Regions from separate parts of the Pseudoalteromonas piratica genome, predicted to be linked through region 3. Evidence: predicted binding sites of a transcription regulator. Region 3 holds the regulator's gene; each other region holds the start of a gene.
What was found. The regulator LexA, encoded in region 3, represses DNA repair genes until DNA is damaged. The targets are predictions, from matches to a motif close to TACTGTATNNNNATACAGTA.

Region 1 (8,049 bases), 1.3 Mb from region 3:
ATAGTTGCGTTGTTTACTACTAAGTCAGCCCCTGTGCTTGCTTGATTAGGTGACTCAGATACGCCTCCACAGCCACTCAATGCTGCAGCAATTGCAATAATATTTGACGTCATAACCGTTTTTCTCTTCATAACTAGATGCCTCCGATATCAAATAGCTTACAATTAACAAGGTAACGAAAAGGTAACTGCAGTAATAATAGTCGAGTTATGATTGCCCTTTATTGAAACCTTAAAAATAGAATGAAGTGGGAAATAAATGCTAATTTTGTTTGTTGAAGACGACAGAGCATTGGCTGCAAACACGATCGATTTTCTCAATAATGAAGGTATTGAAGTCGATTTTGCCGATAGTGTGCACGCTGCCAAAGAGATTTCTTCCAAGCAAGAGTATGATGCGATTGTTTTAGATATCGGTTTACCTGATGGCACTGGGTTTGTACTCGCTACACATTTTACAGCCGCACAACCTGATACTCCTATCATCTTTTTAACCGCCGAAGCTGCGTTAGATAATAAACTTTTGGCTTTTTCGCTTGGTGCCCTCGATTACTTAACCAAACCCTTTGAGCTGGCAGAGTTAACAATTCGTCTTAAATTGCTTAAGGCTAAAAAACCGAGTATCAGGTCTAAACCTTTTGTGTTGGGTGATCTGACCATTGATTTACAGCAACGAATTGCTACCCGAAGTAAACGTGTTATCACCCTATCGCCACAACAATGGCAGTTACTTACACTGCTAATCAATCACTACCCAGCACCGGTAAGTAAAGCAATCATTTTAGAAAAGTTATGGCCCGATAATAATGTGACACCAGATATGTATAAGACGCTCGTTAGCCGCTTAAGGAACAATATAAGCCATCAACAAGAAACGCCGTTATTACATACAATTAAAGGCGTAGGAGTTGTACTTCGTGAAACCAACTGAATCCTTAACCGCTTACCTTAATCGCAATATTCTCATTCCATTTATTGTTTTTGGTTTATTATTTGCAGCCTTATCAATAGTTTTTTATTGGTTTGCATTGGACGATACTGCTGAGTTTTATCTTTTTGAGGATGCAGAACAGTTTATCAGTACCCAGCAAAAAATTAGCAGCGGAGCTCGCAAAGTCAGTGACGTACTCTTAGACTTTTCCCTTTCAAATCGCGCTCAATTAAACAATTTATCAGAGGTTAATACCGTTTATTTTTTTGAAACCGAGAAACATGATAGTTATTTTCTGATTTACCAAGCCCATGAAACAGCCAAAAAAGTCTATGTTGTGCATCAGTTTGATAAGGGAGAATCATTTGATATTAGACCATTGCTGTTATATGTATGTTTGAGTAGTTTGTTTTTATTCGCCTTTTGGTTATCCCATGTTTTATCTAAAGTGCGTAATCAACTGTCACGGTTTGTAAAGAGCATTAAAACTCGAGACATAGCTACGGAATTACGCTTTAGTGAGTTAGATAGCGTAAAAACGGTTACGCTAAGTGCACTTGAAAATGAGCAACAAGCAATAGCAAGAGAGAAAGCTTTCTCTAGTTTTCTTAGTCATGAAATCCGCCATCCTTTAACTTTACTGGGCCACCAATTGTCTCAATTTGACCATATGGATGATTTGACAGAGCAAGTACTTATAAAAGTTGCTGAACTTAAGACAACTCAGCAAACCTCGGTAAAACTTGCAAATACCATCTTAGGGCTTTGGCTAACAGGGGATAAGGAAAATCTATCGAGCACTGACTTTATAAGCTTTTTAAATCATTGGCAGAAAAAGTACAGCGATTCACTTTTAGTAGAAATTAAAGCCGACACCTTCTTTGTGTCATTAAACGAAGACGAATTAAACTTATTAATGGCACAGATTGATTCAAATTTTCGTACTTATGGCGAAGGTAACTTATCAATTACAGTATGCAAAAACAGCGTCTCTTTTAGTAATCGCATTAACACAAAACCAAATAACGAAAATAATTTTGGGGTAGGCACTTTTATAATAAATGCACTATCGGCAAAAGCGGGGTTAGCAGCACATAAGCTAACTAATGAGTGTTATTACACTTTAAAAATAACACGTATATAGTTTGGTAGATAAAATAAAGACATAAAAAAACCCAAGCATTTGCTTGGGTTTTAAATCATGGTGCGGATGGAGGGACTTGAACCCTATTAATATGATTTTTAAACCTTTTTAGACCCCTACAGCCCAGTAATTACGTTTCGAGTGAGGTCTTACTGGGTCGTAATGGTGATTCATCTTCCCCCAAATTTACCCCAAATTTAAAAGGTTCTTTCAGAGAGTCTTTATAGACCTGGAGAATCAGTTCATCCATAGCACTGAAAATAGAATTCACTGCATGATCTGGCTCTGCGCTTTGATTATGGTGCAGTTTCAATAAATTTAAATGATCACCTAGTGATTCGGCTAATTCCGTTTTGCTCTTTTCGGCCATAAAATGCTTAACCTCTGCATTGTATATCATTTCTCAACTGCAAACATTCTTAAATAGTTTGCTATATTTGTCAAACTTTATAAATAAATTGTTTTTATCACAAATAACCTGTTATATTGCAATTAGATATGAGGAACCGACCAAATGCATAATTCAAAATTAAATCAAAGCGATATAATTGACCGTATCAAAGTTCTATATAACTTTAGATTCAGTCGTGAAATGGCTAAATATTTTGATATCCCAGAAGAATCCATTTCTAGATTCAAGAATGGCTCAAAACAAATAAGCCTAGAACTTATTGATCATGTTAAAAATGAAAAGTCTGTATCACTTGAATGGCTTTTATATGGTGTTCGTCCAACAATATTTGACGAAGTTACTAAAGAGGATATCGAGCTCGGTGTTATTTCTGGCATCCTAAAAGCAGCACGTTTTAGCTTGCTACCAAAAAGCTTAGTGATGCACGATGAAGAATTACTTGAAGGTTCAGCAAAACTTATTGCTGAATGTATCGAATTAAGAGTTAATCAAAAAGAAGAAGTAGCTTAATCGCTACTTCTTTTTAAACTTAACAATATTTGTTTGCTCTAGTGCCCTTTCCTGCTTCTCTCTACTAAGCATTTCTAGAAACCAATTTCTTTCTTTTATCTGGCCAGTCATTACACCAACATCATATTGTGCTTGGCTAGACTTTAGTGCGTGATATTTTGCATCTTTAGCTGATTTGGCTTGTTCGGCAAGGATTGCTTCATTTGTTGCTTCCAATGAACGTTGAGCAAGCTGGTTTTGATTAAACATGTTTTTTACGTCTCGAATCATTAACCAGACAATCAGTAAGCCTCCTAAAGGAATTGCGGACCATACAACTTTAAAAATTGAGTCCAGTTCTAACCACCATTCAATTAGCGCTTGCATTTAACTTCCTTACTACATGCCTAAACAACATTTCTGCGTAATCAAAAAAGATTATCGCTATTATAGAAACTGTTACTAAATTAGAAATAATACTGTAGGTGTAATTATACCAAGCAAATTCATACTCGAAATCGAAAACACCTATTTTTAGCCATAAAATTAGCTGAATTAATATGTTGATCCATAGGCCAATAACAGCATAAAAGTAGATGTTATTGTAATACTTACTTGTCAGTAAATGAACACGTTGAATATAACGTAATATTACATAGTCAATAAGCGCATACGCTAGATAAATATGTTGTGAAGCATCTATTTGAGCATCTGTTTTTGCATTGAGTTGAATTAGCATCATCAAAAAGCCAGTTAATATGTATTTTGCTGAAAGCGCACGAACTACAATAAAGCGACTATATGACTCAGATTTGTTTATAGCTAACAATACAGACGTAACGAAGGCAAAAATATACGCAATTGAAATATATGAAGATATAAAAAGAGCTGACCAGTTAGAGTTATTTGAAGGTCGAACATAAACTATATCGTTAAGAATTTGCGATATTTGCTCTAAATCCATTTACTGCGCCTCAAATCAACCTTTCGCAATATTACAAAAACAGGACAAAAAAAACCACGCAAATTGCGTGGTTTATATTCAAATTAATACTTTAGTCTGTTTTCTTGTCTTTTACGATAACGCCACCGCCACCATTCATAACTTTCATTTGCGGCATCTCTTCACTTGGAAGCTCTGCAGGTTGAACAAATAAAGATGCGAAAAATAAAGATAATGCTGATAACATTTTCATTCCTTTGTTAATTTAAATAATACTCAAAGGCAAAGAGCAAAAAATGTGCCATACGTATTCTATGGCCTCAGCATTTAAAAACGGCAATCAATACAATACATCTATGCAAAAGCTTGCCGCCTATTATTAATTTCCACCGTATGACTCTTTGAAAATAATTGATATCTGCTTTTGCATATCTTGAATAATTAAGTTCAGAGTATGATTTTGCTCTGCAACCTCAGCTAGATGTTTCTCAATATAGTTCGCATGATCATTAAGCACTTCCGAACATAATTGAATTTTAGTCGTATCCATATTTTCCTCTTAATAAATAAACACTGACTGGCTACCAGTCTTTAAGTTGTGCTTGAACTTAATGATAAAAGAAGCCTTGTCAACATTAAAAAATGATTTAAAACAGATAATTAGTGAGGCTAAATAAACAAAAAAAAGCATGAACTTAATGATATTTTTGGATTTGTAAAGGAATTTTTATTTTATATTTGAAATAAGCTAAACTGTATATATATACAGCTATAGTTTGATTAGAATGAACGTTTCACCAATATATACAGCAGATGATCCACTCGATGACAATGGTATAAATTACTGTGAATTAGAAAATGGTATAGATGAGGTCATCATTCAAAATCCGAATGCGACATTTATCGGCCTTGCGACCGGTAACTCAATGCAAGGCGTTGGAATTTTTGACGGTGATCTACTAGTGGTTGATCGGAGTGTTGAAGCCAAGCACGGAGATGTCATCGTTGCCCAATACAATAATTTATTTACATGCAAGATATTAGATTTAAATAAACGACAATTAATCTCAGCTAATAAAGAATACCAACCGGCTAATATTGGCTCTTTGGATCAATTTGTTCTTGAAGGTGTTGTTGTGAGCTCAATTCGTCTTCATCGAAAAATTAACCGGTACTTAAATTATTAAATTACTTTTTACGAAACTTGATAATTGCAGCAATAACCAAAGCTGCGATCAAGAACACAGGAACAGCAGAGTAATCGGTAGTTGAACCATTTTCGAAGTCGTTACCGAGTGCAGAAGTCTTAACACCACCGCCGCTGGCTATAAGTGGATCAAATGGTAATGTGCCTATTGCTTTCTTTGGTACTAGTACGATTCCACCACTTTGCAATATCATGTTATTCATCTACAGCTTCTTTGTGTTAGATTGAATTCATTATTTCAATTTACTGAAAGCAAAACAAGATTTTAAAAATGAAAAAATTAATAGCCTTATTAACTGTTTTCTCGTGCGAACTCCTTGCAAGAGGTGGCGCATCTGCGATTCCAACTAACGCTAAAGAGTCTGACTATGTTGAGCATTATTGTCGAGGTGAAATCGAACATCGATTACCAGATAAAACTCGCATTGATTGCCTCAACGATACACACGCTATTGAATATGATTGGGGCAAGAAATGGCATGAAGCGCTCGGCCAGTCATTGTATTACTCTGCAATGACTGGAAAAAAAGCTGGTATTGTTTTAATTGTAAATCCCAAAACTAAGGAGCGTTATTTGACTAGATTAAATAAGGCAATTGAAGCTCACAACCTAAACGTAGATGTTTGGACTATAGATAAGTAAATTACTCGCACTCTTCTAGTGCTCGCTTGTATAGCTCATGTAAGTCTTTTTCAATTACTTCTTTTAAAGTCTCGACGCCCTGATTCAGTTCCGCATGTTGTTCGTAATACATATTCATCATATTGAAATGTTCAATTATTGAAATCATGTATTCTAAATTTGATTTTTCTTTCATTTAATTGCGCTCTATTAATAGACCCTACAACTATTAAACAGTCATTTTTAATACCCAACAAAAAAACCCCTTTCCTTTAAAAAGGGGTTTTAGTCCACGTATCAAGCAAACATAAAATTAAGAATTGTAAGAATGGCAGCAATTAGCATGACTAAGCGCTCAATCCACTCTATAAAAAAGGTTTTTTCTATTTTCATAAAAAGTCCTTCAAGGTTTAAAGATGTGAATACGGTAGCGCATTGCTTTTTTTTGATTTACTACCAGAGTTAAATTAATTTTTTCCAATACGGAATTCTTTTTAAAACACTGAAGGAATTACTATATGTTGAGAAAAAAGAAGACTAAATGCAAAATGCATTCAATAACATAATCAATGAAAATCTGATGAACAAATCAATAGTTTTTGATGTAGGTACAAACCTTATAGGAATCATGGATACAAACGAAACCGTTTATCGTCATTATTATGGTAGTAACAGGTTAGAAGCCATAGAGCTACTTGAAAATGCAACCGAAATAGTTTCCTTTAATGGAAAGAAGTACGATATTAAAGAAGTAAATAAAGTTTCAATAGAGTTACGTGAAATACCTTTTTCCCCAAAAGGTACCCACACCGATATTCTGAATAAATGCTGGGATTATTGTTTCGCAGGTAGTTTAGATAAATGTTTCAAAGAAATAATTGGTGCTGATGTAACTTTTCCTGACACTCACTTAGGATCAAATGAAAAAGATGTTTACCAAACTTTAATGCTGTGGAAGCATTTATATAGAAGTTAAGACGATTAAAGTTTATGCATCAGAACCACACTTGCTTGTAGGAAATCCTATTAATAGCATTGATTATTAATGCTTTATTTTATTAGTATCAATTTAGTTTGTTAATTTAACTGGAGTATTAACTTGATTCGTTTAGCTTTTATAGGTTTATTGCTTTCTTATTCGAGCAGTACATTCGCATCAGCATATAATTGCAAAATTCTTGATGGCAAAGAGCTGGATAATAGCTCAGCCAAATTAGTAGACCTAAAAGGCTTCTTTTCACCAATGCTTGGAAGAAGTTTTGTTGTTGAACGAGAAACAGGGAGCATTATTAGTAAAACATTTAATAATTCTCGAGCTAGAGAAATCACCGTTCTTGACATTGGTAGCGAAAAAAACGCATTTAAGTCAATTTCCCTCTATGGACCTAATAAAAAAATCAGTTATTTAGTAATAAATGAGCATTTAAAATCAGCAACAAAGAGTTTCATTTTTCATCATGAGTTTGATGTGGTTTATAGTGGAACTTGTACTGAAATCTAAAACTTGAGAATCTTAATCCATTGAAAGGAAACCATAAGATAATTCAGTATTTCCAATTGTTTATGTAAAATAATAATTTTAGTCACAATCTATTAATAGGGATTTTATGAGTTCAAATAAAACTAATAGTGACGACCTAATTTTCAAAAACCTATTTTATGGCTCCTTTTGGGTTTTGATTTTTGCACCTCTAATTGTTGCACTTATGCAATATTTTTTCGTTGGCTATATAGTTGATTTTAATGACCCCGATTCTTGGGAAGACATAGTAAAAACGTACAACTTTCCTATAGAGCTCACCAAAATATTAGGCGGTATTACTGCAATGCTTGGTTTGCTTTACCGAAGTCGCCAAACAAGTACTCAAATTTTGAAATCCCAACAACAGTTAGATCTATCTATCCGTGCCGAAGAAATAAAAAGAGATGAGTTTCAGTTAGAGCTAGTAAAATCTGGCTTTGAAGACGTATTCGACACGTTAAAAGATAAAAATAATTCTAGAGTTAAGTGGATTAAGGCTGCAAAAATTCTATTACACACCCTTGAAATCGAGAAACACATAAAAACAGATATCGGTATTAAAGACTATAAATTTTATAAAGAACGATTAAGAATACAGTTGTATGAAGCTTTGCAACTCGAAACTTCCCCTGGAGTGTTCCAATCTTTGCCTGCTCAATTCTTTTATGGTGTTGAAAATTGGCAAGATGCGGATTTGACTCTTGAACAAGCTGCGATTCAAGCACACCCAGTGAGTGATGTGCAATGTGAAGACATAAACAAAATTCTTCCAGATCCTAT
Region 2 (8,049 bases), 1.4 Mb from region 3:
ATTACGTGACAGATAAAACCCTATCAAAAACAATCCTGCCGCTGTTGTCAGCTTTGGTGGCAACAACACCATTAGCAATCGACCTCTACTTGCCTGCATTTGTTGCTATCTCCGCTTATTTCGATACAAATATGGCAAATGTGCAATTATCCTTAAGTAGTTATTTAGCCGGATATGCCATTGGAATGATGTTGTTCGGTCCTTTAATTGATCAAAAAGGCCGACGCATGTTTGCGCTTTTTGGTTTGCTCGGTTTTGCTGTGTGTTCGTTTCTAATTACAGTAACACAATCAATTGATACGTTTATTGCATTGCGGTTTGCACAAGCGTTTTGTGGCTCTGCAGTGACAGTAGTGGTCCCTGGTATCATTCGCTATATGTATCAAGAAAACACCGCAAAAGGCATGTCCTACGTGTCTATGATCATGATGCTCGCGCCCCTTCTTGCTCCGAGCATAGGCAGTGTGTTGATGATCACCTGGCATTGGCATGCAATTTTTTACGCACTGGCTATCTATGCAGTAATACTTTTCGTGCTTGCATTCTGCTTTTTAAAAGAAGTGCCAATTCATCCGAGTAAATTGAAAGGCCTCGCTTTATTTTTTTCTAATTACCGAATTGTATTGACCAATTACAAAGCCCGCTTTGATATTGTGATTTCGATGCTGGCATCATTTGCGTTTTTTTGTTTTTTAACCAAAGTGTCGGCTATATATATGGCGCATTTCAAGGTGACAGAAACAGAATTTGGCATACTCTTCGCCTTTAATGTATTGGCGCTTATGCTAGGAAATTTTATTAATACACGTTTGGTACCGCGCTTTGGTTCTCGCAAAATGCTCAACCTCGGCCTGATGATCAGTTTTATCTCAGTATCGAGTTTAATCTTTGTCAGTACCTTTGCTGAGAATGTTTATTTGGTCGCTGCGTTTATCGCACCTTTGATGATGAGCCTAGGCATTATGGCCACTAATGCAGATGCCTTAATATTGATAAACTTTAAGAAAAAATCAGGTACCGCAACTGCGGTGATTGGCACATTACGCTTTGGCAGTGGTGCACTTGCAGGGCCAATTTTGGCATTTATCCCGTTACCTCCGAGTACTGGGTTTGCCGTTGCAATGGCGATCGCAGTAACAGGTATTTTAGTTTGCCAACTAAAGCAAATTAAGCATGGTCACTAGAAGTGAGGCACAAAAATTAGACATAAAAAAGCTGTAACCTTGTTACAGCTTTTTTTTAAAATTAAAACGCTTACTCAGCCGCTTTAGACACCATTACCATTGCTGGACGAAGTAAACGACCATTTAATAGGTACCCTTTTTGCATCACAGCAATTACAGTATTTGGTTCTACGTCAGCTGATGGCTGAATTGACATTGCTTGGTGGAATTCAGGGTTAAAAGTTTCGCCTTGCGGTGATACAACTTCAACGCCAAATTTAGCAACTGCGTCAACAAAACTCTTCGCAGTCATCTCAACGCCTTCAATCACAGACTTAATTGCGTCATTTTCTTTATCAGCAAATTCAATAGCACGCTCTAAGTTGTCAAGTACAGGCAATAATTCATTTGCAAACTTTTCTAGTGCAAACTTATGCGCTTTTTCAACATCTTGTGCTGTTCTACGGCGAATATTTTCAACTTCAGCAGCAGCGCGAACTACACTGTCTTTTTGATCTTCAATTGTTTGTTTAGCCGCTTCAAGCTCAGCATGTAATACTGCGATTTCTGCTTCAGCGCTTAACTCTTCACTTCCTTGAAGTTCTTCAGCAACTTGGTCAAGGTTTTCCTGTGCTTCTACTTCTTGCTCTGGCTGATTATTTTGCTCAGACATTGATACTCTCCGAAATCTTACAACTGTTGCTAATTATGGGGATTGAAAAATGCCTTTCAAGAGCTAATTGCGCAATTAATCGATATTTCATTGATAATTGATTCAATTTTCGCCGATTTGGGACAAACCACACACAAGCGTCCTTGATATATTTCCTGAGAGAAATAAGGAACACTTAATAATAGATAATCTTGCAACGCATCGAATGGAAATTTTTCATGGTACATAACTGACATCCCCATTTTCATCGCTAGTTTTTCTTCAACAAAGTCTAAAAATGGCGCACCAATTTGGTTTAGCTGCTGATTAGTAAGCGCACCATATAAATGGTGGCTACCAATCACAATACTATTATCAACATTCAATTGCGCCGCAAGCGCTTTAATCCACATTCCAAGAGAGCCATGGCAGAACATCGGTGCACTTTGTCGCATCGCAGCCATTCGACGCAATCCTTCAGCAAGGTTATGTCCCGCAAAAACCGTATTGAGCCATGCGTTAAATTGATTCCTAAGCGAATCGTTTGCTTCAAATGGTTTGGTAATTTGAATATTTTGGCTGTTTCCTTCTTTGTCGAAAAGCAGAATAAGCCAGTTTTCAACACTAAAATCCAGCACTTCAGCGCGATAAATATGCTGTTGCATTGCCTCGGGTAAACTCACCAACACACAGACTTGAAAGTGTTGGCTTAAACGATGAGAAAACTCGGTGAGTTGTTGTGCCGAAGGTTGCCAATAATCAGCTATATTTGAAAGCTGAAAGAACTCTTCAAACCAATATCTAAAGCCAAGTTCAGTTGGCACCCGTCCTGATGACGTATGTGGTGCATATAACAGGCCTGATTTTTCCATACGCGCCATCGCATTTCGCACAGTCGCACTACAGATGTTAATTTGCTTCTGCTTAACTACATGACTAGAAGCAACGGGGGTACCTTGACCATTGCAATAGAGGTCCATCACTGCAGAAAAGATGAGTTGATCACGGGCACTTAATTTCATAATTATTATTTATGGCCTGATGATTAAAAATCAAGATATACTGTAGGCAAGACTTTAACAGTGACGATTTTATGGCACAAGTATTTAATAATATTGGATTGATAGGCAAACCGAATCATCAAGGTGCGGCTATTACGCTTGCCAAATTACATACCTTTTTAACTGCATTAGGTTACCAAGTTTATGTTGAAAGCCGTGTTGCCGAACCAATAGTCAGTGAAGAGTTCAGTGCTTCCCTTGTCGAGATTGGTCGTAATTGTGACTTAGCCATCGTAGTAGGCGGAGATGGTAATATGCTGGGTGCGGCAAGAGTGCTCGCCCGGTTTGATATTGCTGTTATTGGCGTTAACCGCGGTAACTTAGGCTTTTTAACCGACCTTGATCCAGATAATTTTGAACGAGAGCTTGAACAAGTATTAGCTGGCAAGTTCAGCGAAGAAAAGCGCTTTTTATTAGAAGTTGAAATTTACCGCCACGAAAAGCTTAAAAGCTCAAATACAGCAGTAAATGAAGCTGTGCTTCATGCTAACAAAGTCGCTCATATGATTGAATTTGAAGCATTCATTGATCGCGAGTTTGTCTTTTCGCAAAAATCAGATGGTCTGATTGTGTCTACCCCAACAGGCTCAACAGCTTACAGCCTCTCTGGCGGTGGCCCAATTCTCAATCCAAAATTAAATGCCATTTCTTTGGTACCTATGTTTCCGCATACCCTCACTAGCCGTCCACTGGTGGTCGATGCAAATAGTGAAGTGAAATTAGTACTGAGTCCTGCAAATGATGTTGACCTGCAGGTAAGTTGCGATAGTCATGTGGTGTTAGCTGTGCTTGCAGGTGATGAAATTGTAATAAAGCGAAGCGAACAGCAGCTTAGACTCGTGCATCCAAGCAAATATTCGTATTACAATGTGTTGCGCCAGAAGTTAAACTGGGGCAGCCGTTTATATTAATAATTAAAAAATAACGAAATAAGGAACAAGAAAGTGGGGTTTGTAGTATTTTTAGCCACCGTTTTACTAATTGTATTATTGACGACCTATTTGATAATCGATAATAACCGCAAAAAAGCCATTGCGCTTGTTAAACAACAACAAAATGAACGCATTGAAGAAGTAAGCAATCGCTACCAGCAAGTGGTACAAAAATACGGAAAAATGCGCATCATAAAACCAAAAGATTTAAGCAGTTTGTCACAAATCAATAATAATTTTTTTGTGATGCAAAGCAAAAATGATGAAAACATTTGCCACTACGAAAAAATTATTGGTCAATTAACTGATTTGCTAGAAATTGAACTCAGTAAATTTGATATCGCTGAGGATAAAAGCCAACTGACCAAGCAAATTTATTCTTTTACCGAGCAATTACCGAGTTCAGGGCACCAGTTTAATAGTGATTTTTATATTCACCAATTACCTTCGTTAAGCCAGCAAGTGATAACTACTCAATCACATATTCAGGAACAACCAGAAGCTGAATTAGAAATCGAAGCTTAACGTATAGAGGTGTTAAACGCGCTTTAGCACCTCTCATATCCCCAATTAATTATTTGACCAATAAATTTAATATCCTCAAGTGTAAATAATCGTAATTTTTAACTTGCCTATTTTTTAATTACTGTATAAATTAACAGTTAATGTACTGTATGGATAATCAGTTATGTTAACGTCATTACAAGTAACTAATTTTGCAATTGTTGAACACCTTGATATCGAGTGGCAATCAGGCATGACCACTATTACGGGTGAAACTGGTGCGGGTAAATCTATTGCGATTGATGCACTTTCTCTATGTTTGGGCGAGCGTGCAGAAGCCTCAATGGTTAGAGAAGGCGCAGATAAAGCGCAAGTATCGGCAGTATTTGATATTCAAAACTTGCCTGCGGCAAAACATTTTATAAATGAGCACGAACTTGGCGATAACACCGAATGCGTAATTCGTCGTGTCGTTGCAGCCAATGGCCGCAGCAAAGCATTTATAAATGGGGTTATGGTTCCTGCCGGTCAATTAAAAACGCTTGGCAATTTATTGATTTCAATTCACGGTCAACATGCGCATCAACAGCTAAATAAAGCAAACTATCAACTTTCAGTAGTCGATAGCTTTGCCGATCACACTGAGCTTTTAAACGAAGTTAAAACATCGTACAACCAATTACAATCGCTTGAGCGAGAGCAAAAACAGTTAGCTCAAACGCTACAACAGGCTGCAGCTGAAAAACAACTGCTTGAGTACCAGGTTGCTGAATTAGACGAATTTGCCCTAGCAACTGGCGAGTATGAAGAAATTGAGCAGCAACATACCTTATTAAGTAATGCAAATTCATTGCTAGAAGGCACGCAAAAAGAGTTACAAATTATCTATCAACAAGATAATTTCAACGCTTACTCTATGGTGCAATCAAGCGCAAACCAAATCGCAGAGCTTGCTAGCCTTGATAAGAAACTTGCACCTATTGCAGATTTACTCTTTGAAGCAAGCATCACGCTTGAAGAAGCCGCCCGTGAATTAAGCCATTATCAAGACAGTGTTGAAATGGATCCGAGCCAATTATCTGAACTTGATGAGCGTATATCACGTGCGCTTGATTTAGCTAGAAAACATGATATTACCCCTGAAGAATTGCCAAACCTGCATGCCGAGTTACAACAAAACCTTGCAAATATAGAGCAAAACGATGAGCGATTTAATGAGTTAGAAGCTGAAATAGCCAGAGCAAAAGAGCATTATTTTGCTTGTGCTAGCGTACTATCTGAAAGTCGCTCAGCCGCGGCAAAGGCATTGTCAGAGCAAGTCACCAAGTCGCTTGTCAGTTTGTCGATGGAAAATGCAAAATTTGCCATTTGCATAGAGCATCAAGAATCGGTTACCAGTAGTAAAGGGTCTGACACAGTTGATTTTCAGGTTGCTGCCAATACAGGTCAACGCTTACAACCACTGCATAAAGTAGCATCTGGCGGTGAGCTTTCTCGTATTAGCCTTGCCATTGAAGTGATTATTGCTGACAAGATGACAACACCAACGCTTATTTTTGATGAAGTAGACGTGGGTATTTCAGGACCAACCGCTTCAGCTGTAGGTAAACTACTTCGTCAATTAGGTAAAAGTACACAAGTTATTTGTGTCACTCACTTACCGCAAGTAGCATCAAGTGGTCATAACCAATTTTTTGTTAGTAAAACTGACGATGGCACACAAACAAATACGCGCATGACAGTGCTTGATAACTCAGGCCGTATTGATGAAATTGCGCGTTTACTCGGTGGTACAAATATCAGTGATATTACGCGCACTAATGCCTCTGAGTTGCTATCGCAATATCACTAAGCGATAACAATTTTCAAATAAGATAAAGGTGGGCAATGCCCACCTTTTTATGTTCTAAATAAAATTGAATCGATGAAGATTAAACCTCAAGATAATCCATGATACCTTCTGCAGCATTTCGCCCTTCATAAATAGCGGTAACCACTAAGTCAGAGCCCCTAACCGCATCACCACCAGCAAAGATTTTTGGGTTAGATGTTTGATGCGTAAATGCACCTTGTTCTGGCGCAACAATACGTCCCCATTTGTCGAGTTCAACATCGAACTCACTGAGCCAAGGCATTGCATGCGGTTGGAAACCAAACGCCATAATCACAGCATCGGCTGGCAGGATATGTTCTGAGCCAGCAACCTCTTCAGCACGACGACGACCATTTTGATCCGCCTCACCAAGTTGTGTTTTAACCATTTTAACACCAGTCACCTTACCGCTGTCATTGAGCACTACGCCCTTAGGTTGCACATTAAACAGAAACTCAACGCCTTCTTCTTTGGCATTTTTTACTTCACGAACAGAACCAGGCATGTTTGCTTCATCACGACGATAAGCACATACGACATTGCTAGCGTCTTGACGAATTGAAGTACGCACACAGTCCATCGCTGTGTCCCCCCCTCCCAGAACAACAACACGCTTACCCTGCATATTAATGTATGCATCAGAATTATTGTCATAACCCATTTGGTAATTAGTATTGGCAATTAAGAACGGTAAAGCATCATACACGCCATCAGCATCTTCATTTTCAAGACCTGCACGCATATTTTGATAGGTGCCCACGGCTAAAAAGACAGCATCGTACTCATCTATAATCGACTGAAGTGCGATGTCTTTGCCTACTTCCGTATTAAGTACAAACTCAACACCCATACCTTCAAAAATTTCGCGGCGATTTTCCATTACTGACTTTTCGAGTTTAAATGACGGAATACCGAAAGTCAGTAAGCCACCAATTTCTGGGTGACGATCAAATACCACAGGTTTTACACCATTTCGCGCTAGAATATCAGCACAACCTAACCCTGCAGGACCTGCACCAATAATCGCGACTTTCTTGTCACTCCAAACCACATGTGACATATCAGGCTTCCAGCCCATTGCGAAAGCAGTATCAGAAATATATTTTTCGATATTACCAATGGTCACAGCACCAAACTCATCATTCAGCGTACATGCACCTTCACACAGTCTATCTTGCGGGCAAACACGACCACACACCTCGGGAAGGCTATTAGTACGATGAGATAACTCAGCAGCTTCAATTACTTTGCCCGCTTTAATTAACTTCAACCATTGTGGAATGTAGTTATGCACTGGGCATTTCCATTCACAATATGGATTTCCGCAATCTAAACAGCGATCTGCTTGCGAATCTACTTGCTTAGCCGAAAATGGCTCATAAATTTCAACGAACTGCTTTTTACGTGACGAAATAGGCTTTTTACGCGGATCGACACGTTGCACATCGATAAATTGATATACGTTTTGCGACATACTACTTCTCCTATTGCGCCTGTATTCTAAGTTCTGCACTTGAGCGTGCTCTGTGACCAAGTAATCCTTGAACATCGCTTGATTTAGGCTTAACTAACCTAAACTTGCAAATAAATTGCTCAAAGTCAGCGAGAATTTCTTCAGCACGATTCGACTGTGTTGCCTCTAAATGTTCACCAATTAAACCGCGTAAGTGCTCATGGTGAATATTAAGATCTTCAAGTTCTACTAGCTCGACTAACTCTGTGTTGATGCGTTTATCAAAGTCACCTTTTTCATCAAGAACGTAAGCAAAACCGCCTGTCATACCTGCACCAAAGTTAATGCCTGTATCCCCTAGCACACACACAATACCGCCTGTCATATATTCACAGCCATTATCGCCCAAGC
Region 3 (8,049 bases):
CCAGTTAAATACTTTTACACCAGTAGGAACAGATATCAGCATAGTGCTATACATAAAGAACAGCTCACCAGCTAATGGCATCCCTGTAGTAAACATGTGATGCGCCCAAACAATGAAAGATAAAAATGCTATGGAAGCCGTTGCGTAAACCATAGAAGCATAACCAAATAACTTTTTACGCGAGAACGTAGGGATAATTGTTGAGATCACCCCAAACGCAGGCAAGATCATGATGTAAACTTCTGGATGACCAAAAAACCAGAAGATATGCTGGAACATAACAGGGTCACCACCACCAGCTGCATTAAAAAAGTCTGTGCCAAAGTACTTATCCGTCAGTACCATTGTTACTGCACCAGCCAATACTGGCATGACAGCAATCAGTAGAAATGCAGTGATCAACCAAGTCCATACAAACAGTGGCAACTTCATGTAGGTCATACCCGGAGCACGCATATTAACTATGGTTACCACCACATTAATGGCCCCCATAATCGAACTAATCCCCATAATGTGCACTGCAAAAACGAATAATGCTGTATTGTCATTACTATATGTCGTTGATAATGGTGCATAGAAAGTCCAGCCAAATGCAGGACCACCGCCTTCCATAAAGAGTGACATTAATAAGATAAAAAATGCGAATGGTAGTATCCAAAAACTCCAGTTGTTCATTCTTGGTAGCGCCATATCTGGCGCACCAATCATCATTGGAATCATCCAGTTCGCAAGCCCTGTAAATGCTGGCATTACGGCACCAAATACCATAATTAAACCATGCACAGTGGTCATTTGGTTAAAAAAGTGAGGTTCAACAAATTGTAACCCTGGCTGAAATAGTTCAGCGCGGATCACTAACGCCATTGCACCGCCAGTTAAAAACATCAGCAACGCGAATAACAAATAAAGCGTGCCAATATCTTTGTGATTGGTCGTAAATAGCCAACGTTTAATGCCTGTTGGGGCATGATGGTGATGATGAGATTCAGCTATTGTAGTCATTATTGTGCTTCTCCCATTGATTCTTGAATGTCACTGGGTTGAACGAGATCACCCGTGTTGTTACCCCAAGCATTTCGCTCGTAAGTCACTACCGCAGCAAGTTCTTTTAATGACAGCATTTTACTGTAGCCTTGCATTGCCGTAGCAGGCTTACCATGCACAACAATGTCGATGTGTGCTTTAATATCGCCGACTGCAATTGGACTATCCTTTAAAGCAGGGAATACACCTGGCAACCCCATACCTGATGGTTGATGACAAGCGGCACAATTTGCCATATAGACTTGCTCACCAAGTGTCATTAACTCATCTTCGGAAAGCGTGACGCTTAATGATGCTTTTTCTGCAGCAGCGGCCTGCGCCTTTTCTAGCTGCGCATTTGCGAGCCATTGTTCAAATTCATTGGGCTCTTTAACTTCGACTACAATAGGCATAAAACCATGATCTTTGCCGCATAGTTCAGCGCACTGTCCGCGATAAATACCCGCCTCATTGACTCGTGTCCATGCTTCATTAATAAAACCCGGGTTAGCGTCTTTCTTAACCGCAAACTCTGGCACCCACCAAGAGTGAATCACATCATCAGAGGTCATTAAGAAGCGTACTTTTTTTCCTTTCGGGATAATGAGTGGCTTATCTACATCTAACAGATAAGTTTCGGTTTTTTCATCTTGATTGGTAATTTGCTCACGCGGTGTAGAAAGTACTGAATAAAATGACACATCGTGGTCAAGGTATTCGTAGTGCCACTTCCATTGCGAACCTGTAACCTTGATGGTCAAATCCGCTTTTGTGGTATCTTCCATTGCAATCAATGTTTTGGTTGCCGGCACAGCCATCGCAATCAAAATGACAAATGGAATTGCTGTCCACAAAATTTCAACTTTTGTACTTTCATGGAATTGGGCTGGTACTGCCCCTTTAGATTTACGGTGATGGATAATTGCCCAAAACATCACGGCAAATACGACTAATCCAATTACGCAACAGATATAAAATATGGTCATATGGAGCTCATAGACATCACGGCTGATGTCCGTCACCCCAACAGGTAAGTTATATTGACTCGTCCCAACTGCTAAAAAAGGAAAGCTCAATAGTAACCATAAGGATAGCTTAACTAACCTCATGCTCGCTCCTTTGCTAATTATTATTATGTTGTTAGGAAATGGTCAGTGAAAGTTAATGTGATTAGATCACACGACGCACTACAGCATCACTCCATTTTCTTTATTATGTTTTGTTTTCAAAGCCCGCACACAGCTATAAGAAAACAAAGGTTACTACTAAGGTCTAGTAAACGATTAATTTTTACGCAAGTCAAATTTAAGATAAATTTTTTATAAATCTATGGGTTAGCGCTTTTTTTTAAGCAAGGGAAGGAAACTAAAAATGAAGTTAAGAAGTGTTTGCTTTGTTTATATGGCTAGTGGTTAAAGCCTCTAGCCATAGTAATTAGGTGTATCATTACATCCAATCTGCATTGCGGATCACGCCAACGGCTAATCCTTCAATATTAAAGTGATCATGTTCTAAGTCGACTTTGATTGTATCAAAAGCCTCATTCTCGGCGTGCAACAGTACTTGCTTACCCGCTTTTTCGAAACGTTTAACGGTCACATCTTCATCTACACGCGCGACGACAACTTGCCCATTATTTGCCACAGGTGTTCTGTGTACTGCCAATAAATCGCCATCCATAATGCCGATATCTTTCATACTCTCACCTTTAACTCTAAGCAAAAAGTCAGCACATGGATTAAATAAGCTTGGATCCACTTGATAGTGGCTTTCAATATGCTCATGCGCCAAAATAGGCGAGCCCGCTGCAACTTGACCAACCAATGGTAAACCTAATTGTTCCGGTTCCTCTTCTTCAACAAGACGAATACCACGGCTTGCCCCAGGTACCATTTCGATGACCCCTTTTTTCGCAAGTGCTTTTAGGTGTTCTTCAGCAGCATTGGCGCTCTTAAAGCCTAATGTAGAGGCTATTTCAGCACGCGTAGGCGGCATACCGGTATCTTTTATAAATACTTTAACAAGCTCTAGGATTTGCGCTTGGCGCTTAGTTAATGGTCTCATTCACTGGTTTTCCATACAGTACAGATAACTGTGAGTATATACAGTTAATGCTATTTCGCAACTTTTAATTCTTTGATATTTAGCACTATGCTTAAGATTTAGTTTTCGCAAAGCAATTTGTTGCATTTAAAAGTAAATAGCACATTGGACTTTAGCCAGATTGCTTTATTTTTCTTCTGGCATGACCAGTTATTTAATCTTTTTAAGTTAACTGGTATGCTAGCGCCCCTTTTTGTTTTAGGTTGGTTTTATGAATTTGGTTAGTGCTGTGATTCAGTTGTTCGCAAATGCTATGAATAAGCTTTTTGTGCGCTCAAAAATTGTACCCGAACACCCTTTAGATAATCTTGGTATCGACGCAAATAAACCAACCGTTTACATCACCTTATTAAATTCCTTTGCTGATGCTGCTGCGTTACAAACAACGTGTAAAAAGTTAGGGCTGCCCGACCCTCAAATCAACCAACAAATTGGTGAGCATCAGGTTCCACGTTACATTCCTATTCATCACCGTTCACCCTTGATCGGTTCGGTAAAAAAAGAAAGCCCAGCCCTGTCAATCAGTGAAAATATTTTTAATGCATTAAAACAATCTGATGTTGATGACTTACAGGTTATACCGGTCACCATTTTATGGGGACGTAATCCTGGTAAAGAGAAGCCAGGTCTCGGCACCATTCTATCAAGCTCTCTAACCCCGAGCTGGTTACGCAAACTCTTTGTTGTTTTACTATCTGGTCGCGACAATTTAATTCGCTTTAGCCGCCCATTACAACTTTCTGAACTTACAGGTAAAAAACAAAGTAGCGATTTACCGCATAAACTCATTCGCGTTGCACGTGTGCATTTTAAACGTCAAAAGCTAGCTGCACTTGGCCCCAAACTACCTTCACGCGATCAACTATACCAAGGGTTACTTGCATCAGCTTCTGTCAAAGCCGCAATTGAGGAAGAAGCAAAAAGTAAAAACATTTCGATCGCTGAAGCGCGCCAAAATGCGATAAAGCTGGTTGATGAAATTGCAGCTAATTACAATGAATCCATGATTGGCGTCCTAGAGCGAATCCTTACTTGGCTTTGGACTAAGCTTTACAATGGCATTGAAGTAAACAACCCTGAGCGCATTCAAGAACTTACAGATAAAGGACATGAAATAATCTACATGCCTTGTCACCGCAGCCATATGGATTATTTATTGTTAACCTATGTCATCTACCACCAAGGTTATGTGCCACCTCATATTGCGGCAGGCATTAATTTAAGCTTTTGGCCGGCAGGACCTATTTTCAGGCGATGTGGTGCATTCTTTTTACGTCGCTCATTTAAAGGAAACAAACTTTACTCTTCAGTATTCCGTGAGTATTTAAGTCAATTATTTATTAAGGGCTATGCCGTTAAGTTTTATACCGAAGGGGGGCGAAGCCGGACAGGTCGTTTACTCCCTCCCAAAACCGGCATGCTGGCAATGACAATGCAATCAATTTTACGTGGTATTGACCGCCCAATATCAATAGTGCCTGTATACATTGGTTATGAACACGTCATGGAAGTAAATACTTACTTAGGTGAATTAGCTGGTCAGAAAAAGAAAAACGAATCTGTTTTAGGTGTATTTAAGTCTCTTAAGAAGCTAAAAAATTATGGTAAAGGTAACGTTAATTTTGGCGAACCAATTAATATCAATCAATACCTAACACAACACCAATCAGATTGGCGTGACAGTATAAATGCTTCAGAAAAACCTCATTGGTTAACACCAATTGTCGGCAATTTAGCAGATTCAGTAATGGTCAACATCAATAATGCTGCAGCAATCAATGCTGTCACATTGATGTCGTGTATTTTGCTTAATACTGATAAGCAAGCCATGACAAAAACTGAGCTTGTTGCATCAATGACAAGCTATTTAAGGCTTCTTGAACTTGCTCCCTACAGCCAAGACATTAGCCTACCTGAAAACAGTGCTGAACAATTATTAGAACATGCGTTGAAGCTAGATAAGTTTGAGGCTATTACACAAAGCCCTGTTGATGTTATTCGCATCAAAGACACGCAAAAAGTGTTATTAAATTATTATCGCAATAATGTACTTCATTTATTTGCTGTACCGAGTTTAATTAGCGCGATCTTAATCAGCCAAAAACAGATTTCTCGCGATAAATTAATACAACAAGTCGCTTTGATTTATCCGCTTTTTAAACAAGAATGGTTTATGCAACCTTATTGTGAAAATTACTTAAATGAGACAATTGACGCACTAAGTGGTATTGGACTTATTACTATTGAGAATGACGCAATCTCTGCCAACCCAAATAGTAAATCGTTAGCACAACTGAATTTATTAGCACGATTTATTCAGTGCACCTTAATTCGCTATGCTAGCGTAGTAAAACTCATACTGGCCACTGAGGGACTTTCAAGGGATCAATTAGAGCAACAGAGTCAAGATTTTGCGCAGCAACTTGCACAATTGTTTGGTATCGATACGCCTGAGTTCTTTGATAAGAAAGTTCTTTCAGGTTTTATCAGTACACTCAAAAATAACGAAATGATTAATGACTGCGAAAAAGGTCTGATTTCTGGTAATCAAACAACAATTGAGCTTAGCAAAACTATTTTAAAGTACTTGCCACCAAGTATTGCAAGCGCTTTGGAAGGTTAAATTAAAACTCTAGTTTAATAAAAAGGCGGTTTTTACCGCCTTTTTTAAGCATACTTTCTAATCACACCTTCTTGTATGGTCGATGCAATCAATTCACCCTGCTGATTGAAGAATTGTCCTCGAACTAATCCTCTTCCGCCGCTGGCTGATGGGCTATCTACTGCATACAAAATCCAATCGTCTAAACGGAAAGGACGATGGAAATACATTGCATGATCTATCGTTGCTACTTGCATATCCGGTTGTAAAAATGACAAACCATGTGGTTGTAATGCCGTTGGTAAAAACTCAAAGTCTGATGCATATGCGAGTAAATACTTATGTACTCGCGGATCGTCAGGCATATCACCATTTGCTTTAAACCATACATACCGTTCGGGTAATGTCACAACCGGTTTAAATGGGTTTTGAAAGTTCACAGGACGCATTTCAATTGGCTTATCACAAATAATTTTATTACGAATTTTCTCAGGGATAAGCTCTTTGTGTTCACGATAAACATCCAATGACGATTGTAATTTGTCAGGTCCAGGTACATTCGGCATGGCAGCCTGATGGGTTACGCCCTCTTCTTCCACCTGAAATGACGCTGTCATGTAAAAAATCGGTTTGCCAAACTGAATTGCTTTTACCCTGCGGGTACTAAAACTTCTACCATCACGAATATTTTCGACATCATAAACAATTGGATGTGCGACATCACCAGGCCTTAAAAAATAAGAGTGAAGCGAGTGCACTTGTCTATCTTCCGCAACTGTTTCTTTTGCTGCTGACAAGGCTTGGCCCATAACTTGGCCTCCGAATACCGCTTTAAATCCAAGATCCTGACTTGGACCTCGATATAAACCTTGCTCAATTTTTTCTAACTTAAGTAACGCTAAAAGATCGTCTAGTACCTGACTCATAACACTATTTCGTAATTTGCTAGTAACGCTATAATAGCAAACACTGGTTACTTTAACATTAGCGAGAATAGGTAATGCAATATTGGTTGTTTAAAACTGAACCGGATGAATTTTCTATTGATGATTTACAGCGTAAACAGGAAGAAATTTGGGATGGTATACGCAATTACCAAGCGAGGAACTTCCTACGTGATCAAGTTGCGCTAGGTGATCTTGTATTTATTTACCATTCAAGCTGCAAAGAACCAGGAATTGTGGGAATTGCAAAAGTGATTAAAACAGCATTTCCAGATCCTTCACAATTTAATGACCAATCGAAATACTTTGATGCAAAATCGACACCTGACAACCCTCGCTGGATCAGTGTTACGTTAGAATTCGTTGAAAAACTGCCTATTATTGCGCTTTCCACATTAAAATCCGATAAACAACTTGAATCAATGTACTTAGTACAAAAGGGCAGTCGCCTTTCGATTCAACCTGTAATTGAAGATGAATGGAAATATATTATAGAAACATATAGTTAAATTATAAAAATCACTATTTAAGTCTCTTTATCTGATCGGACTAGACACAACTCTTTGGCATGTATTAATATCAACTGAGTATTTTTTAACTGTGAAAAACTATGTCCGCTTTAACAAATAAACCTTTAGATGAAAGAAGGCTTGGAGAGCGCGATTTAAACGACTTTTGGCAAAACTTAAGCTTTGCACAAAAAGTCGAGTTAAATAAGTTAAATCGTTACGGCTACCAGCTTGCATTTGCCCGCAAACTAGAAAATAACTATTTAGCATTCGCTAGATGCGATAGCATTTACGCTACTATCGATCATTTAGGTGAAGTGGATATGGAACCTACGTACCATATTCGTTAAAAAGGCAACGTTCGTTGCCTTTATAATTCTCAATTCGCCTTACAGTGACTGCCAATCAACTTCGTCGCTCAACACACGCTCTACAGCCATGTAGTGCAAAATATCTCCCTGTTTTATAACCATATCTAGCGGTGGATTCAAATCTAAACCCTCACCAACACGATTCTGTGCAATCCCTAAAATTGTGGCATCGCAGTGCTTTTTAAAATAGAAGAACAAGACTTCAAACTTTAAATCATCCTTAACTTTTCCGACTTCTAGACTGAATTGTGTATCCCCATGTAATGTAGAAAGGAGTTCCTCTTGAATACGACTTGAGCCAGGGTCTTGCATGGATCGAACAAGAATCTCTACCGACTTAGAACTTGTTGATTCAACATTTTGGCAGTGCTCTCGTAGCATTTCACTTTTACTTTCATCCAGAAAATAAGCACTGATATGACATTTTTCATTCACCAAACGACTAATTTTCAATGCCGTTGTAAACGTTTGGTCATCATCAGCACCATCCACAATCA

Region 1: OM33_RS08655 (LexA family protein) is a predicted target of LexA. The motif match lies at 4,670-4,689, and genes of this name have one in related genera.
Region 2: recN (DNA repair protein RecN) is a predicted target of LexA. The motif match lies at 4,453-4,472, and genes of this name have one in related genera.

Annotation. Positions count from the first base shown of each region.
Region 1 is NZ_CP009888.1:1,868,129-1,876,177, reverse strand. It holds gene OM33_RS08690 (amidohydrolase) at 1-131, opposite strand, end outside; gene OM33_RS08685 (response regulator transcription factor) at 259-930, shown strand; gene OM33_RS08680 (hypothetical protein) at 917-2,074, shown strand; gene OM33_RS08675 (hypothetical protein) at 2,205-2,474, opposite strand; gene OM33_RS08670 (helix-turn-helix domain-containing protein) at 2,589-2,996, shown strand; gene OM33_RS08665 (hypothetical protein) at 3,000-3,362, opposite strand; gene OM33_RS08660 (hypothetical protein) at 3,346-3,939, opposite strand; gene OM33_RS22920 (hypothetical protein) at 4,031-4,165, opposite strand; gene OM33_RS22545 (hypothetical protein) at 4,298-4,468, opposite strand; gene OM33_RS08655 (LexA family protein) at 4,704-5,105, shown strand; gene OM33_RS08650 (hypothetical protein) at 5,107-5,328, opposite strand; gene OM33_RS08645 (hypothetical protein) at 5,397-5,768, shown strand; gene OM33_RS22540 (hypothetical protein) at 5,770-5,916, opposite strand; gene OM33_RS08640 (ribonuclease H-like domain-containing protein) at 6,289-6,723, shown strand; gene OM33_RS08635 (hypothetical protein) at 6,847-7,248, shown strand; gene OM33_RS08630 (hypothetical protein) at 7,355-8,049, shown strand, end outside.
Region 2 is NZ_CP009888.1:1,977,375-1,985,423, reverse strand. It holds gene OM33_RS09270 (multidrug effflux MFS transporter) at 6-1,184, shown strand; gene grpE (nucleotide exchange factor GrpE) at 1,255-1,836, opposite strand; gene OM33_RS09260 (HrcA family transcriptional regulator) at 1,893-2,837, opposite strand; gene nadK (NAD(+) kinase) at 2,909-3,787, shown strand; gene OM33_RS09250 (hypothetical protein) at 3,821-4,333, shown strand; gene recN (DNA repair protein RecN) at 4,497-6,164, shown strand; gene OM33_RS09240 (FAD-dependent oxidoreductase) at 6,244-7,659, opposite strand; gene gltB (glutamate synthase large subunit) at 7,670-8,049, opposite strand, start outside.
Region 3 is NZ_CP009888.1:540,464-548,512, forward strand. It holds gene ctaD (cytochrome c oxidase subunit I) at 1-1,002, opposite strand, end outside; gene coxB (cytochrome c oxidase subunit II) at 1,002-2,132, opposite strand; gene lexA (transcriptional repressor LexA) at 2,470-3,087, opposite strand; gene plsB (glycerol-3-phosphate 1-O-acyltransferase PlsB) at 3,338-5,749, shown strand; gene tesB (acyl-CoA thioesterase II) at 5,794-6,654, opposite strand; gene OM33_RS02390 (EVE domain-containing protein) at 6,729-7,181, shown strand; gene OM33_RS02395 (hypothetical protein) at 7,283-7,531, shown strand; gene OM33_RS02400 (potassium channel family protein) at 7,571-8,049, opposite strand, start outside.